One region of the Streptomyces rapamycinicus NRRL 5491 genome, then DNA from elsewhere that is predicted to be linked to it. Evidence: riboswitches for the same ligand, from Rfam matches in the RefSeq annotation. Region 1 holds a riboswitch; the other holds the start of a gene.
The links. Region 1 has a riboswitch for S-adenosylmethionine ahead of thrC (threonine synthase). Riboswitches for the same ligand answer to the same signal wherever they lie in the genome.

Region 1 (7,551 bases):
AGGGCCAGGGCCAGGGTCAGGGCCAAGTTGAGAATCAAGGTCAGGTCGAGGACCGAGATCAGCTCGAGGGGCAGGAGCCGGGCCCGGATGCCGGGCTGTCGGAGCGCGACCTGGCCGTGCTCGCCGTGGAGCGGCGCGGCTGGCCGGGCCCCGGCGCCAAGGAGCGGGCGATACGGGAGCGGTTGGGCCTTTCCCCGACCCGCTACTACCAGCTGCTGAACGCGCTGCTGGACGACCCCAGGGCCCTGGAGCACGACCCGGTGACCGTCAACCGGCTGCGTCGGATCAGGGACGAGCGCCGCGAACGCCGCTGACGCACATCGTCGGCGGGACGGCCGGGGCGCGTTCCTCAGCCGGGCGCGCGAGCCTTCACCGGCCGGGCGCGCGCGAGCCGTTCACCGGCCGGGCGCGCGGGTGCGTTGACCGGCCGGGTGCGCGGGTGCGTTGACCGGCCGGGCGCCCGTGGGCCGTTCACCGGGGGGACGCCCGGGCGAAGCCCGCCGTGCCGCCGGGCCCGGTAGGGTCGCCGCCATGGGCAGCGCTATGGGAAGTCACCCCGTCCCCGTACCCACCACCTCCGCCGGCCGTGAGGGCCTCGCCGCCCTCCTCGAACGGCCCGGCCGCGCCGTCGTCGGACTCGACTTCGACGGCACCCTCGCCGAGATCGTCCCCGACCCCGACCAGGCCCGCGCCCACCCCGGCGCCGTCCCCGCGCTCTCCCGGCTGGCCCCGCGGATCCGCTCCGTCGCGGTGATCACCGGACGCCCGGCCGAGATCGCCGTACGGTACGGCGGCTTCGCCGGGGCCGAGGGGCTGGACGGGCTCGTCGTCCTCGGCCTCTACGGTGCCGAGCGCTGGGACGCGGGCAGCGGCGAGGTCCAGGCGCCCGAACCACACCCCGGCGTCGCCGCCGCCCAGGCCGAACTCCCCGCCGTCCTCGAGGAGCACGGCGCCTCGCGCGGCACCTGGATCGAGGACAAGGGCCGAGCCGTCGCCGTCCACACCCGCCGCGCCGAGGACCCCCAGGCCGCGTTCGAGCGGCTGCGCGTGCCGCTGCACGCCCTCGCCGAGCGCCATGGGCTGATGGTCGAGCCCGGCCGCTTCGTCCTGGAGCTGCGCCCGCCGGGCATGGACAAGGGTGTCGCGCTCACCGAGTACGTACGGCGGACGGGCGCGGAAGCCGTGCTCTACGCGGGCGACGACCTTGGCGACCTGGCCGCGTTCGCGGCGGTGGAGCGGCTGCGCGAGGAGGGGGTGCCGGGGGTGCTGGTGTGCAGCGGCAGCACGGAGGTGACCGAGCTCGCCAAGCGGGCCGACCTGGTGGTCGACGGCCCGGCGGGCGTGGTGGACCTGCTGTCGGCCCTGGCCGCCGCGGTCAGCGGCGAAGCCGCGTAGGGCTCGCCGGTACGGCGGCCGCTACCCACCGGACCCACCGGACAGCGGCGGTCTACAGCGCCCGCAGCTGCGCCAGGAACCATGCCTGTGGCGGGAGCGCGGTCGCCGCGGCGGCGAGCCGCTTGGTGCGGTCCGCGCGCTCGCCGTCGCTCATGCGCAGCGCCTCGTGCAGCGCGCGGGCCGTGCCCTCCACGTCGTACGGGTTCACCACCAGCGCGTCCTCGCCCAGTTCGGCGTACGCGCCCGCCTCCCGGGACAGCACCAGCGCGCAGCCCCGCTCGGAGACCACCGGGACCTCCTTGGCCACCAGGTTCATCCCGTCCCGGATGGGGTTGACCAGCGCCACGTCCGCCAGCCGGTAGGCCGCGAGGGACCGGGCGAAGTCGTCCTTCACATGCAGGGCGACCGGGGTCCAGCCCTCCGTGCCGTACTCCTCGTTGATCTCGTCCGCGATCCGCCGCACCCGCTCGGTGTAGTCGCGGTAGACCGCGAGGTCCTGGCGCGAGGGGTAGGCGAAGGCGACGTGCACCACGCGCTCGCGCCACTCGGGGCGGGTCTCCAGCAGCCGCCGGTAGGCCAGCAGCCCGCGCACGATGTTCTTGGACAGCTCGGTACGGTCCACCCGGACGATCGACTTCCGGCCCGGCCCGATCTGCGCCCGCAGAGTGCTCAGCCGTTCGTCCACATCGGCCTCGCGCGACCGCTGCCGCAGGAAGTCCGCGTCCGCGCCCAGGCCGTGGACGCCCAGCCGGGTCTCCCGGCCCTCGAAGCGCACGGCCGTCGCAATGCCGCCACCGCCACCGTCCCCGTCGCCACCGTCCCCGCCGCCACTGCCACCGCCACCGTCGCCGTCCCGGACGATCTCCGCGCCCAGCACCGCCGCGCAGCAGTCGGCGAAGGCGGTGGCCCAGCGCTCGGTGAGGAACGCGGCGCGGTCGCCGCCGAGGATGCCGCGCAGCACCCCCGCCGCGACGTCGTCCGGCAGCAGCCGGTAGTAGTCCGGCGGGGCCCAGGGGGTGTGGGAGAAGTGACCGATCCGCAGGTCGGGGCGGCGCTCGCGGAGCAACGCGGGCACCAGCGCCAGGTGGTAGTCCTGCACCAGGACGACGGCCTCGTCCACCGCCTCCTGGGCGAGCGCGTCCGCGAAGGCCGCGTTATAGCTCTCGTAGGCCGCCCACTGCTCGGCGAACTCCGCGTCGAAGACCGGCTCGACGGGGGTCTGGTAGAGCAGGTGGTGGACGAACCACAGCACCGAATTGGCGACGCCGTTGTACGCGGCGGCGAAGACGTCCGGCGCGATGTCGAGCATCCGCACCTGCTGGCCGCCGGTGTCACCGGGGTTCAGATGGCTGTCCCCGGCCCGCCGGGCCGCCTCGCGGTCGCCCTCGCCGAGCGCCGCGCACACCCACACCCCACCCGACTCGGGGCCGATCGCGCTGAGCCCGGAGACCAGCCCGCCACCGCCGCGCCGGGCGGTGAGCGAGCCGTCCTCGCCCAGGGTGTACGAGACCGGGCCGCGGTTGGACGCGACCAGGATCGGGGCGGTGCGCGGAACTGCCATGTCGCGAGCCTAGCCAGGCGCGGCCCCGCGCAAACGTACGTACGGTTTCTTGCCCCGTAGGTGCTATTCCGGTTCCGGCCACGTAAGCGCCAGGACGCTGTCCCTCCGTGGGGGCCAAGGTTCGGCCCCCGCCGTGGGTGCCGAGCCGCAGCCCGGCGCCATGCCGCGCGTCACGCCATGCCGCCCGTCACGCGTCACGCCATGCCGCGCGTCACGTCGCGCCGTGCCGCGCTGTGCCACGCGTCCCGCCGTGCGTTCACGCCGCGCGGCGCGCCGTGTACTCCGGGATCTCGATCATCGGCGGCCGCTCCTCGGTGTCCACGGGCGTGGTGCGCGGTTCGAAGCCGTTCTCGCCCCGGTCGAACTGGGTCAGCCGCGGCCGCACCAAGTGGCCCCGGGCCAGCCGCAGCTGTGCGGTGCGGTAGATCGCGGCCGCCATCCGGCCGAGCGCCTGCCCGTCCTGGTGGCGGTGTTTGCGCACCCCGATGTCCACCTGGCCGAGCGCGTCGAGCCCCACCGTGTGCAGCGCGTCGACCAGCAGCCCGAGCTCGACGCCGTAGCCGACCGGGAAGGGCAGCCGCTCCAGCAGCGAGCGGCGCGCCGCGTACTCCCCGCCCAGCGGCTGGACGAATCCGGCCAGCTGGGGCCAGTGCAGATTCAGCAGCGGGCGGGCGACCAGCTCGGTGACCCGGCCGCCCTGGCCCGCGACCTCGCCGAGCGGGCGGTCGTACATGCCCTTGACCAGCTCCAGCGTGGGGTCGGTCAGCAGCGGACCGACGATCCCCGAGACAAAGCGCGGTTCGAATTCCCGCAGGTCGGCGTCGATGAAGCAGACGATGTCGCCGCTCGTGGCGAGCAGGGACCGCCACAGCACCTCGCCCTTGCCGGGCAGCGCGGGCAGCCGGGGCAGCAGCGAGTCGCGGGGGACGACGGTGGCGCCCGCCGCCGCGGCGACCTCGGCGGTGCGGTCCGTGGAACCGGAGTCCAGCACCACCAGCTCGTCCACCAGCGGCGTAGCCCCGCCCATCAGCTCACGCCGGATCGTGTCGGCGATCTCACCGACCGTGGCCTCCTCGTTCAGGGCGGGCAGGACCACGCTCACCGTCGTCCCCGCGGCCCGCTTCGCGGCCGGCAGGCGATCCAGCGGACGGTCGTCGGCAGACCAGGAGCGACGCTTCAGCCAGCGCTCCACCTCATCCAGCACCTGTGTGTCTCCCCTGTTGTGATCGGGCCTGTTGTGATCGCTGTGATCCATCTCGCGCATCGGACGGCTAGCTCAACCATCCGGGCCTTCGGTTACAGTCTTGAACAACGCACATGGCCGTCGTATGTCGGGGTCGACCTCGGTGTTTACCGAGGTACCGAGGTACCGACGAGGCCCGTGCCGACAAACGCCCCGGGTCCGCCCGGTGCCATACCGCTCATCCAGAGGGGCAGAGGGAACGGCCCGTTGAAGCCCCGGCAACCCTCCAGCTGATCTCGCATTCCGCAGCGAGGCTCCCAGCTCGGGAAGGTGCCAATTCCGTCTCGTGGCGAAATGCGTCGCGAGGAAGATGAGGAGAAAGGGCCTCGCCATCCATGGCTGTGCAGTCAGTAGAAAGCTCAACCACTTCCTCCGCCTCCGGTGCCTTCGGCCCCGCCGTCGCATTGTCCTGCCGGGAGTGCGGTGAGCGGTTCGAGCTGGGTCCGATCTTCGCGTGCGAGGCCTGTTTCGGGCCCCTCGAGGTCGCGTACGAGCTCCCGGCCGGCGACCCGGAGGGGCTGCGCCGGCGGATCGAAGCCGGCCCGAACAGCATCTGGCGCTACGCCCCGCTGCTGCCCGTCCCGGCGGACGTGGCGGATCTGCCGAGCCTGAACCCCGGCTTCACCCAGCTGGTCAAGGCCGACAACCTCGCCCGTGAGCTCGGCGTCACCGGTGAGCTGCACATCAAGGACGACTCCGGGAACCCGACCCACTCCTTCAAGGACCGGGTCGTCGCCATCGCCGTCCAGGCCGCCCGCACCTTCGGCTTCACCACCCTCTCCTGCTCCTCCACCGGCAACCTCGCCGGCGCGGTGGGCGCCGCGGCCGCCCGTGCGGGCTTCCGCTCCTGCGTCTTCATCCCGCACGACCTGGAGGCGGGCAAGGTCGTCATGGCCGCGGTCTACGGCGGTGAGCTGGTCGGCATCGAGGGCAACTACGACGACGTCAACCGCTTCTGCAGCGAGCTGATCGGCGACCCGGCGGGCGAGGGCTGGGGCTTCGTCAACGTCAATCTGCGGCCGTACTACGGCGAGGGCTCCAAGACCCTGGCGTACGAGATCTGCGAGCAGCTCGGCTGGCGGCTGCCGGACCAGATCGTCGTCCCGATCGCCTCCGGCTCCCAGCTCACCAAGATCGACAAGGGGCTGAAGGAGCTGATCGCGATCGGTCTGGTCGAGGACAGGCCCTACAAGATCTTCGGCGCCCAGGCCGAGGGCTGCTCCCCGGTCTCCGCCGCCTTCAAGGCCGGCCATGACGTCGTCCGGCCGCAGAAGCCGCGGACCATCGCCAAGTCGCTGGCCATCGGCAACCCCGCGGACGGCCCGTACGTCCTGGACATCGCCCGCCGTACGGGCGGCGCGGTGGAGGACGTGAACGACGAGCAGATCGTCGACGCCATCAAGCTGCTGGCCCGCACCGAGGGGATCTTCGCGGAGACCGCGGGCGGCGTGACCGTCGGCGTGACCAAGAAGCTGATCGAGGACGGGTTGCTCGACCCGTCCCTGACCACCGTCGTGCTCAACACCGGCGACGGCCTCAAGACCCTCGACGCGGTGGCCCCCACCACGGGTCCCTCCGCCATCATCCGCCCCACCCTTGACTCGTTCCGAGAGGCTGGACTCGCATGAGCGTCAACGTCCGAATCCCGACCATCCTGCGCACCTACACCGGCGGCCAGGCCGAGGTTTCCGCCGAGGGTGCGACCCTGGCCGAGGTCCTGGCGGACCTGGAGAAGAACCACGCGGGCATCTCGGCCCGCGTTCTGGACGACACCGGCAAGCTCCGCCGCTTCGTGAACGTCTACGTCAACGACGACGACGTCCGCTTCGCCGATGGCCTGGCCACGGCGACCCCGGACGGCGCCGGGATCTCGATCATCCCGGCGGTCGCGGGCGGCTGCTGACCCCGCGTCCCCCTCCTCACCTTTGGCATCGCCCCGTCCGGGGACAACCGGACGGGGCGATTCCGTCTGTGGAATCGCGATACAGTTGGCCGGATTCCCCGACGGCTCCGGGGTCGGAGCCACATATGAGAACTCGTCAAGTTGTGCGTAAAGTGTGAGCGCGAATTGTCGGGTTGGTGTGCTATGTCCGGCCCGGCTTGCCCGAACTTCACATAATTTCTCACTTTTAACCGTTCGGCCGTGCCCAGAATTCTCGTCCGATTGACCTGTTGCAGAGGGCGTTGGGACGGATACATTCAGCGGCGGTCGACGCGTTCCGGCGCACACCCCCCACATCCGGGGGGTGAGGTCTGACCCGGGTCCGCGGAGTGCGGTCCTGCGCAAGGGCCAGCAATAGGGGAGTTAGGAATGGCTCAGGGCACCGTCAAGTGGTTCAACGCGGAGAAGGGGTACGGCTTCATCGCGGTCGACGGTGGTGCGGACGTGTTCGTCCACTACAGCGCGATCCAGATGGACGGGTACCGCACCCTCGAGGAAGGCCAGCGGGTCGAGTTCGAGATCTCGCAGGGTCAGAAGGGCCCGCAGGCCGACATGGTCCGCGTGGCCGTAGGCTGACGCGCCGACGCGACGCAGCTGAAACGAATAAGTCCGTAGGGTCCGTGTCCCGAACAGGATACGGGCCCTTCGGCATGCCTGGTGCCATGGCTCCCCGGGCCCTGCCGCCCCTTCGGGCGCTTGCGCCCACCCGTCGCCCGGCCACCACCCCTTGAGGATGCCCTATGGGCGCTTGCACTCTATAGGTCCGAGTGCTAATCATTGGCGTTAGCACTCTGACGTTGAGAGTGACAGAAGGACCGGGTCGGTGAGGCCCGCCAGGCCGTGCGGGGTAAGGAACCGCGCGGCAGGTAGGCCGTCCGTCGCGGGCGCCAGCGCGGTCCGGAGCAATCCACCCCGTCTCTGGGAGGACCACTTCACATGGCCAAGATCATCGCGTTCGACGAGGAGGCGCGGCGCGGCCTCGAGCGCGGGATGAACCAGCTCGCCGACGCCGTCAAGGTCACCCTCGGCCCCAAGGGCCGTAACGTCGTCCTCGAGAAGAAGTGGGGCGCCCCCACGATCACCAACGATGGTGTGTCCATCGCCAAGGAGATCGAGCTCGAGGACGCGTACGAGAAGATCGGCGCCGAGCTGGTCAAGGAGGTCGCGAAGAAGACGGACGACGTCGCCGGTGACGGCACGACGACCGCGACCGTCCTCGCCCAGGCGCTGGTCAAGGAGGGCCTCCGCAACGTCGCCGCGGGCGCCAACCCGATGGCGCTCAAGCGCGGTATCGAGAAGGCCGTCGAGGCCGTCTCCGCCCAGCTGCTCGAGCAGGCCAAGGATGTGGAGACCAAGGAGCAGATCGCCTCCACCGCCTCCATCTCCGCCGCCGACACCCAGATCGGTGAG
Region 2 (7,551 bases), 1.9 Mb from region 1:
TGGTGCTCTCCTCCCTCACCTGCCAGCTCGGCGTCTTCGCCGCCGAGCGCGGCGACGTGAAGAAGCTGCGCTCCTGGTTCGTGATCACCTTCATCATGGGCGCGATCTTCATCGGCGGTCAGATCTTCGAATACACCGAGCTGGTCAAGAAGGACGGGCTTTCGCTCTCCTCCGACCCCTACGGCTCGGTGTTCTACCTGACCACCGGCTTCCACGGCATGCATGTGACGGGCGGCCTGATCGCCTTCCTGCTTGTCCTGGGCAGGACGTACGCGGCCAAGAGGTTCACCCACCAGCAGGCGACGGCGGCCATCGTCGTGTCCTATTACTGGCACTTCGTCGATGTCGTCTGGATCGGCCTCTTCGCCACGATCTACATGATCAAGTAAGCCGGTCACCGCACCGGAACCACGTCCTTAACAGCATCGACGCAGAAGATCCTGACACCGGGGTAATCCGTGAAAAAGCTCTCCGCACGACGGCGCCATCCGCTGGCTGCGCTCGTCGTCCTACTCTTCGCGCTGGCGGTCACTGGGGGGCTGTACGCCGCGTTTTCGCCGAGCGAGGCGAAGGCCGACGACAGCTCCGCCCAGTCCCTCGCCATCGAGGAGGGCAAGAAGCTCTATGCCGTCGGCTGCGCCAGCTGCCATGGCACGGGCGGTCAGGGGACCTCTGACGGCCCGAGCCTGGTCGGCGTCGGCTCCGCCGCCGTGGACTTCCAGGTCGGCACCGGCCGCATGCCCGCGCAGCAGCCGGGCGCCCAGGTGCCGAAGAAGAAGAAGATCTACTCGGACGCCGAGACCGAGCAGCTCGCGGCCTACATCGCGTCGCTCGGCGCGGGTCCGGTGACGCCCACCAAGAGCGAGTACAGCCCGGACGGCGCGGACGTCGCGAAGGGCGGGGAGCTCTTCCGTACGAACTGCGCGCAGTGCCACAACTTCGCCGGTAAGGGTGGTGCCCTCACCAACGGCAAGTTCGCGCCGGCTCTCGACGGGGTCAGCCCCAAGCATCTCTACGAGGCCATGCAGACCGGCCCGCAGAACATGCCCTCCTTCCCCGACACCGTGATGCCGGAGAAGAACAAGCAGGACATCATCGCCTACCTCGACACGGTCAACAGCGACAAGAGCAAGACCCCCGGTGGTCTTGAGCTCGGCGGGCTCGGCCCGGTGAGCGAGGGTCTGTTCGGCTGGGTCTTCGGCATGGGCGCGATGATCGTCCTCACCATCTGGGTCGCCGCCCGGACCGCAAAGGCCAAGAAGTCATGAGTAGCCACGAGATTTCAGAAGCAGAAGACAAGCTGCCGGAAGGGCGGGGGGCCGAGAGCGCCGTAAGGCCGGCCGAGGACCCGTTCGCCGACCCGGGGCTGCCCCCGCACGAGCACCGTAAGCAGGACATCGACGAGCAGGCCGCGAGGCGCTCCGAGCGCACCGTCGCCCTGCTCTTCACGGTCTCGATGCTGGCCACGATCGCCTTCATCGCGGCGTATGTGGCGCTCCCGGTCGACAGGTACATCTACGTCTTCCCGATCGGGCACATCAGCGCGCTGAACTTCGCGCTGGGGCTGACGCTCGGCATCGCGCTGTTCGCCATCGGCGCGGGCGCGGTCCACTGGGCCCGCACCCTGATGTCCGATGAGGAGATCGCCGACGAGCGCCACCCCATCGAGGCCAGCCCCGAGGTCAAGTCGAAGGTCCTCGAGGAGTTCGCCACCGGCGCCAAGGAGTCCGGCTTCGGCCGGCGCAAGCTGGCCCGCAACACCCTCTTCGGCGCGCTCGCGCTGGTGCCGCTCTCCGGCATCGTGCTGCTGCGGGACCTCGGTCCGCTGCCGGGCACCAAGCTCCGGCACACCAAGTGGGCCAAGGGCAAGCGGCTGATGAACTACAACACGATGCAGCCGCTGCGCCCCGAGGACATCGCCGTCGGCTCGCTCACCTTCGCCATGCCCGAGGGCATGAGCGAGGAGCAGCACGACTTCCAGACGGAGATCGCCAAGGCCGCCCTGATGCTGGTCCGGCTCCAGCCGGAGAACATCAAGGACAAGCGCGAACTGGACTGGTCGCACGAGGGCATCGTCGCGTTCTCCAAGATCTGCACCCACGTCGGCTGCCCGATCAACCTCTATGAGCAGCAGACCCACCACGTCCTGTGCCCCTGCCACCAGTCGACCTTCGACCTCTCCGACGGTGGCCGAGTGATCTTCGGTCCGGCCGGTCACGCGCTGCCGCAGCTGCGGATCAAGGCCAACGACCAGGGGTACCTCGAAGCCATGGGCGACTTCTCGGAGCCCGTCGGTCCTGCTTACTGGGAGCGCGGATGAGTACTACAAGCGACAGCGCCGCGCAGCGCCGGGGCAAAGCGCCCGCGGGTGAGCGCGTCGCGGACTGGGCCGACGGCCGGCTGGGCATCTACAGCCTGGCCAAGGCCAATATGCGCAAGATCTTCCCGGACCACTGGTCCTTCATGCTGGGCGAGGTCTGCCTCTACAGCTTCATCGTCATCATCCTCACGGGTGTGTACCTGACGCTGTTCTTCCACCCCAGCATGTCGGAGGTCGTCTACGAGGGCCCGTACGTCCCGATGCAGGGCGTGCGGATGTCCGACGCGTTCAAGTCGACCCTCGACATCAGCTTCGAGGTACGCGGCGGTCTGCTGATCCGGCAGATCCACCACTGGGCCGCGCTGGTCTTCCTCGCCGGCATGTTCACGCACATGATGCGCGTGTTCTTCACCGGTGCGTTCCGCAAGCCGCGTGAGATCAACTGGCTGTTCGGCTTCCTGCTGTTCTTCCTCGGCATGCTGACCGGCTTCACCGGCTACTCGCTCCCCGACGACCTGCTCTCCGGCACCGGTCTGCGGTTCATCGAGGGTGTGTTCCTGTCGATCCCGGTGGTCGGCACGTACATCTCGATGTTCGTCTTCGGCGGCGAGTTCCCCGGCACGGACCTCATCGCGAGGCTCTACCCGGTCCATGTCCTGCTGCTGCCGGGCATCATGCTCGGTCTGCTGGTGGCGCACCTGATCCTGGTCTTCTACCACAAGCACACGCAGTACCCCGGGGCCGGAAAGACCGAGAAGAACGTCGTCGGCATGCCTCTGCTGCCGGTCTACATGGCCAAGGCGGGCGGCTTCTTCTTCCTGGTCTTCGGTGTGATCGCGGTCCTCTCCGCGGTCGCGACCATCAACCCGATCTGGACCATCGGCCCCTACCGGCCCGACCAGGTGTCCACCGGCGCCCAGCCCGACTGGTACATGGGCTTCGCCGAGGGTCTGGTCCGTGTGATGCCCGGCTGGGAGATCACCGCCTGGGGCCACACGCTCGTCCTGGGCGTGTTCATCCCGATCGTGCTCTTCCCGCTGGTCCTGTTCGCGATCGGGCTCTACCCGTTCATCGAGTCCTGGATCACCGGCGACAAGCGTGAGCACCACATCCTGGACCGCCCGCGCAACGCCCCGACCCGTACGGCCTTCGGCGTCGCCTGGCTGACCGCGTACTTCGTGATGCTGATCGGTGGCGGTAACGACCTGTGGGCCACTCACTTCCACCTGTCGATCAACTCGATCACGTGGTTCGTGCGGATCGGCTTCTTCGCCGGCCCGGTCCTGGCGTTCATCGCCACCAAGCGGGTCTGCCTCGGCCTCCAGCGGCGCGACAAGGACAAGGTGCTGCACGGCCGCGAGACCGGCATCATCAAGCGGCTGCCGCACGGTGAGTTCATCGAGGTCCACGAGCCGCTCTCGCAGGAGCAGCTGCACACGCTCACCCAGCACGACCAGCCCGAGCCCTACGAGATCGGCCCGGAGGTCGACGAGAACGGGGTCAAGCGGAAGATAAAGCGTTCCCAGAAGCTCCGTTCGAAGCTCTCCAAGGGCTACTACGGCGGGGACAACGTCATTCCGAAGCCGACCCGCGAGGAGCACCACGAGATCACCAGCGGCCACGGCCACCACTGATCTCCCGGTACCTCCGCAGCGACCGGTTTCTTCATACAGCTACGCCACAGACCAGGGCCCCGGCCCGGACCACACGGTCCGGCCGGGGCCCCGGCCGTGCGGCCGATAGGCTTGCGACGGGCCGCTGAAGTGCGCGGACCCCTTCCCTGCCCACCCCCACGGATCCAGGAGCGGACCATGGACGTTGTGACCCCCGCCGGAGGCGACAGCACCGCGACGGCCCGCACCTGGCCGGACGTACTGAGCTCGCTGATCGCCGGCCGGGACCTCGATGCCGACGACACCGCCTGGGCCATGGACCGGATCATGCGGGGCGAGGCCACCGACGCCCAGATCGCCGGTTTCGCGATCGCGCTGCGTGCCAAGGGCGAGACGGTCTCCGAGGTGGCCGGTCTGGTGCGGGCCATGTACGAGCACGCCCGGGTGATCGAGGTGCCCGGGGCGACCGTGGACATCGTGGGCACCGGCGGCGACCGCGCCAGGACCGTCAACATCTCCACCATGTCCGCGCTGGTCGTCGCCGGTACCGGCGCACGGGTGGTCAAGCACGGCAACCGCGCCGCGTCCTCCGCCAGCGGCGCCTCCGACGTGCTGGAGAAGCTCGGCGTCAACCTGGACATCACCCCCGAGCGGGTGGTCGAGGTCGCCGAGGAGGCCGGGATCACCTTCTGCTTCGCGGTGAAGTTCCACCCCTCGCTGCGGCATGTCGCCTCGGCCCGCCGCGAACTGGGCGTCGCCACCCCGTTCAACCTGCTCGGCCCGCTGACCAACCCGGCGAAGGTCACCTGCCAGGCGACCGGGGTCGCCGACGCCCGTATGGCGCCCATCATCGCAGGGGTGCTGGCCGAGCGGGGCTCCTCCGCGCTGGTCGTCCGGGGCGACGACGGGCTGGACGAACTCACCGTGACCACGACCTCCCAGGTGTGGGAGGTCCGGGACGGCGCCGTGCGCCAGGAGACGTTCGACCCCCGGGACGTGGGCGTCGAACGGGCCCCCGTGGAGGCCCTGCGCGGCGCGGACGCCTCGTACAACGCCGATGTGGCACGTCGGCTGCTGGCGGGCGAGCGGGGCCCGGTCCGGGACGCGGTGCTGCTGAACTCGGCGGCGGCGCTGGTGGCGCTCGAACCGGACCCGGGGGACAAGCCCCTGACGGACCGGATCGGGGCGGGTGCGGCGCGGGCCGCCGAGTCGATCGACTCGGGCGCGGCGCGCGACGTCCTGGAGCGGTGGGTCCGGGCCACCCACGCCTAGGCGGTCCGGCGGGTCTTGGCGGCTGGGGCTCCGCCCCTTGACCCCTGGGGTTCTGAGGTCTGGCAGCCCTTGCCACGCCGGACGCCCCTGCGCGGGCCCCTTACGGTGCCCATGGTCTGTCCGGGATGCGGACAGACCATGGGCACCGGCGTCTGACATGGCATACTCCTGCCCAGGTCACGAGCGACAGCGACTACGGCCCCGGCCCGCTGTCCGGCAACCCTCCGTCCGTGGCGGGGTGCCCCGGGTGATGACCAGGCCGCCAGGCAGCGAGGCCGGCGGCAAGCGCGGACCCCTCGCACTAGGGGTCCTGGTGGTCGAGGGAGTTCTTCCGTGATGCAGCGAATGCGCTAGGGCCGAGCGGCCCGTCTCTCCTCCATGTGCTCCGCGCGGTGCGGCCGTGCGTCGAGCGATTTCCCGCGCCCTTTTTCGGCCGGCTCGCCGCCGCCGTTTCCGTGCGCGTCACGCATTCCTTCGACCCCCTCGGGAGACTTCGCCATGTCCGCGCGCCCCGCTGCCACCACCGCCACCTCTTCCTCTTCCGCCACCGCCTGTGAGCCGCTGCCCGTGCTGGGCGACGATGTCCTGGTCCCCCTGGTCACCGGCGGTGAGGTGAGCTACGCGGCGCTCGACTACGCCGCCAGCGCCCCCGCGCTGCGGCGGGTCTGGGACGACATCGCCGCGTACGCGCCCTACTACGGCAGCGTGCACCGCGGGGCGGGCTACCTCTCGCAGCTGTCCACCGACCTCTTCGAGAACAGCCGTAAGGACGTCGCCGCCTTCCTGGGCTGCCGCGAGGACGACCAGGTCGTCTTCACCCGCTCCACCACCGATTCGCTCAACCTCCTGGCCGCCGTGGCGCCCCTGGGCACCGAGGTCTTCGTCTTCGAGACCGAGCACCACGCCTCGCTGCTGCCGTGGGAGCAGCGGGAGGACATCACCGTCCGCTACCTCAGCGCCCCGCGCTCCCCGCGGCAGGCGGTGCAGACGCTGGAGAAGGCGCTCGCGGGGCGCGCCGGGGGCCCGGCGCTGGTGTGCGTGACCGGCGCGTCCAATGTGACCGGCGAACTGTGGCCGGTGCGGGAGCTGGCAGAGGCCGCGCACGCCCACGGCGCCCGTATCGTCCTGGACGCCGCGCAGCTGGCCCCGCACCATCCCGTGGACATCGCCGGGGCGGACGTCGACTGGGTGGCCTTCTCCGGACACAAGCTGTACGCGCCCTTCGGGGCCGGAGTGCTGGCCGGGCGGGCGGACTGGCTGCGCGAGGCCCGGCCGTATCTCGCGGGCGGCGGCGCCAGCCGTAAGGTCACCCGCAGGGACGACGGCGGCGTCGACGTCGAGTGGCACACCACCGCCGCCCGGCACGAGGCGGGCTCGCCGAACGTCATCGGCGTCTACGCGATCGCGTCGGCCTGCAAGGCGCTGACCGAGGCCGGTTTCGAGGGCCTGGTCGCCCGTGAGCGGCAGCTGATCGAGAAGGTGCGGACGGGGCTCGCCGAGGTGCCCGAGGTGCGGGTGCTCTCGCTGTTCGGCGACGACGCGCCCCGGGTCGGCGTGCTGTCGTTCGTGGTGGAGGGGTGGAACAGCTCCCACTTCGCGGCGGCGCTCTCCGCGGAGTACGGCATCGGCGTACGCGACGGGCTGTTCTGCGCCCATCCGCTGGTCCGCACCCTGCTGGACAGCGAGCCCGACGAGCCGGGCGAGTGCGGCGCGCCCGAGGCCGCGCCGGGGGAGCGGTCGCTGAACGCGATCCGGGTCAGCTTCGGGGCGGGCACGCCCGACGAGCATGTGGAGCGTTTCGTGGGCGCCGTGAAGGAACTGGTGCGCGACGGCGCCCGCTGGAACTACCGCACTGAGGACGGCCGCTGCGTCCCGGACCGCGGCTGAGCCCGTTTGGCCCAGCAGCCCGGCGCGCGCCGGGCCCTGCCGGGGCCCTTTCCCCTCCCTGCCCCTCCTCGCAACCAGGGGCTCCGCCCCTGGACCCCAGGAGACCGACGAGCCGACCGCCGCCGCCGTGAACACCTGCACCGGCGAGCCGGTCGCGGGTGGCGCGGCGGATGACCGGGCGCGTCCGGGCGTCCGGCCGGGGTCTGGGGCGGAGTCCCGGTCTCGCTTCGTTCCTGGACCCGGGGGTCGATGAGCCGACCGCGGCCGCGATCAGCTGACCGGCCAGGGTGCCGACCGCGTCACCTGTGAGGCGGTGGTCGAGTGGCCGGCCGGTGAGCGGGGCCAGGGGGTCCGTGGGGCGGGTAGTGAGGGCGTGAATACCTGCACCGGCGGGCTGGCCGCGTCGCCGCGCCGACGCGGCGGATGACTGGGCGGACGCCCGCGCGCTTCCGGGTTGTC

Region 2: it holds a riboswitch for S-adenosylmethionine, as region 1 does, so the genes downstream of both, LIV37_RS36135 (aminotransferase class V-fold PLP-dependent enzyme) here and thrC (threonine synthase) in region 1, are expected to answer to the same signal.

Annotation. Positions count from the first base shown of each region.
Region 1 is NZ_CP085193.1:6,698,157-6,705,707, forward strand. Features, by position in the region: gene LIV37_RS28180 (DUF3263 domain-containing protein) at 96-314, shown strand; gene otsB (trehalose-phosphatase) at 532-1,395, shown strand; gene LIV37_RS28190 (alpha,alpha-trehalose-phosphate synthase (UDP-forming)) at 1,448-2,956, opposite strand; gene LIV37_RS28195 (glucosyl-3-phosphoglycerate synthase) at 3,213-4,160, opposite strand; SAM riboswitch class I at 4,375-4,516, shown strand; gene thrC (threonine synthase) at 4,535-5,827, shown strand; gene LIV37_RS28205 (MoaD/ThiS family protein) at 5,824-6,102, shown strand; gene LIV37_RS28210 (cold-shock protein) at 6,511-6,717, shown strand; gene groL (chaperonin GroEL) at 7,078-7,551, shown strand, end outside.
Region 2 is NZ_CP085193.1:8,606,852-8,614,402, forward strand. Features, by position in the region: gene ctaE (aa3-type cytochrome oxidase subunit III) at 1-389, shown strand, start outside; gene qcrC (cytochrome bc1 complex diheme cytochrome c subunit) at 459-1,268, shown strand; gene qcrA (cytochrome bc1 complex Rieske iron-sulfur subunit) at 1,265-2,320, shown strand; gene qcrB (cytochrome bc1 complex cytochrome b subunit) at 2,317-3,954, shown strand; gene trpD (anthranilate phosphoribosyltransferase) at 4,132-5,205, shown strand; SAM riboswitch class IV at 5,381-5,499, shown strand; gene LIV37_RS36135 (aminotransferase class V-fold PLP-dependent enzyme) at 5,704-7,092, shown strand.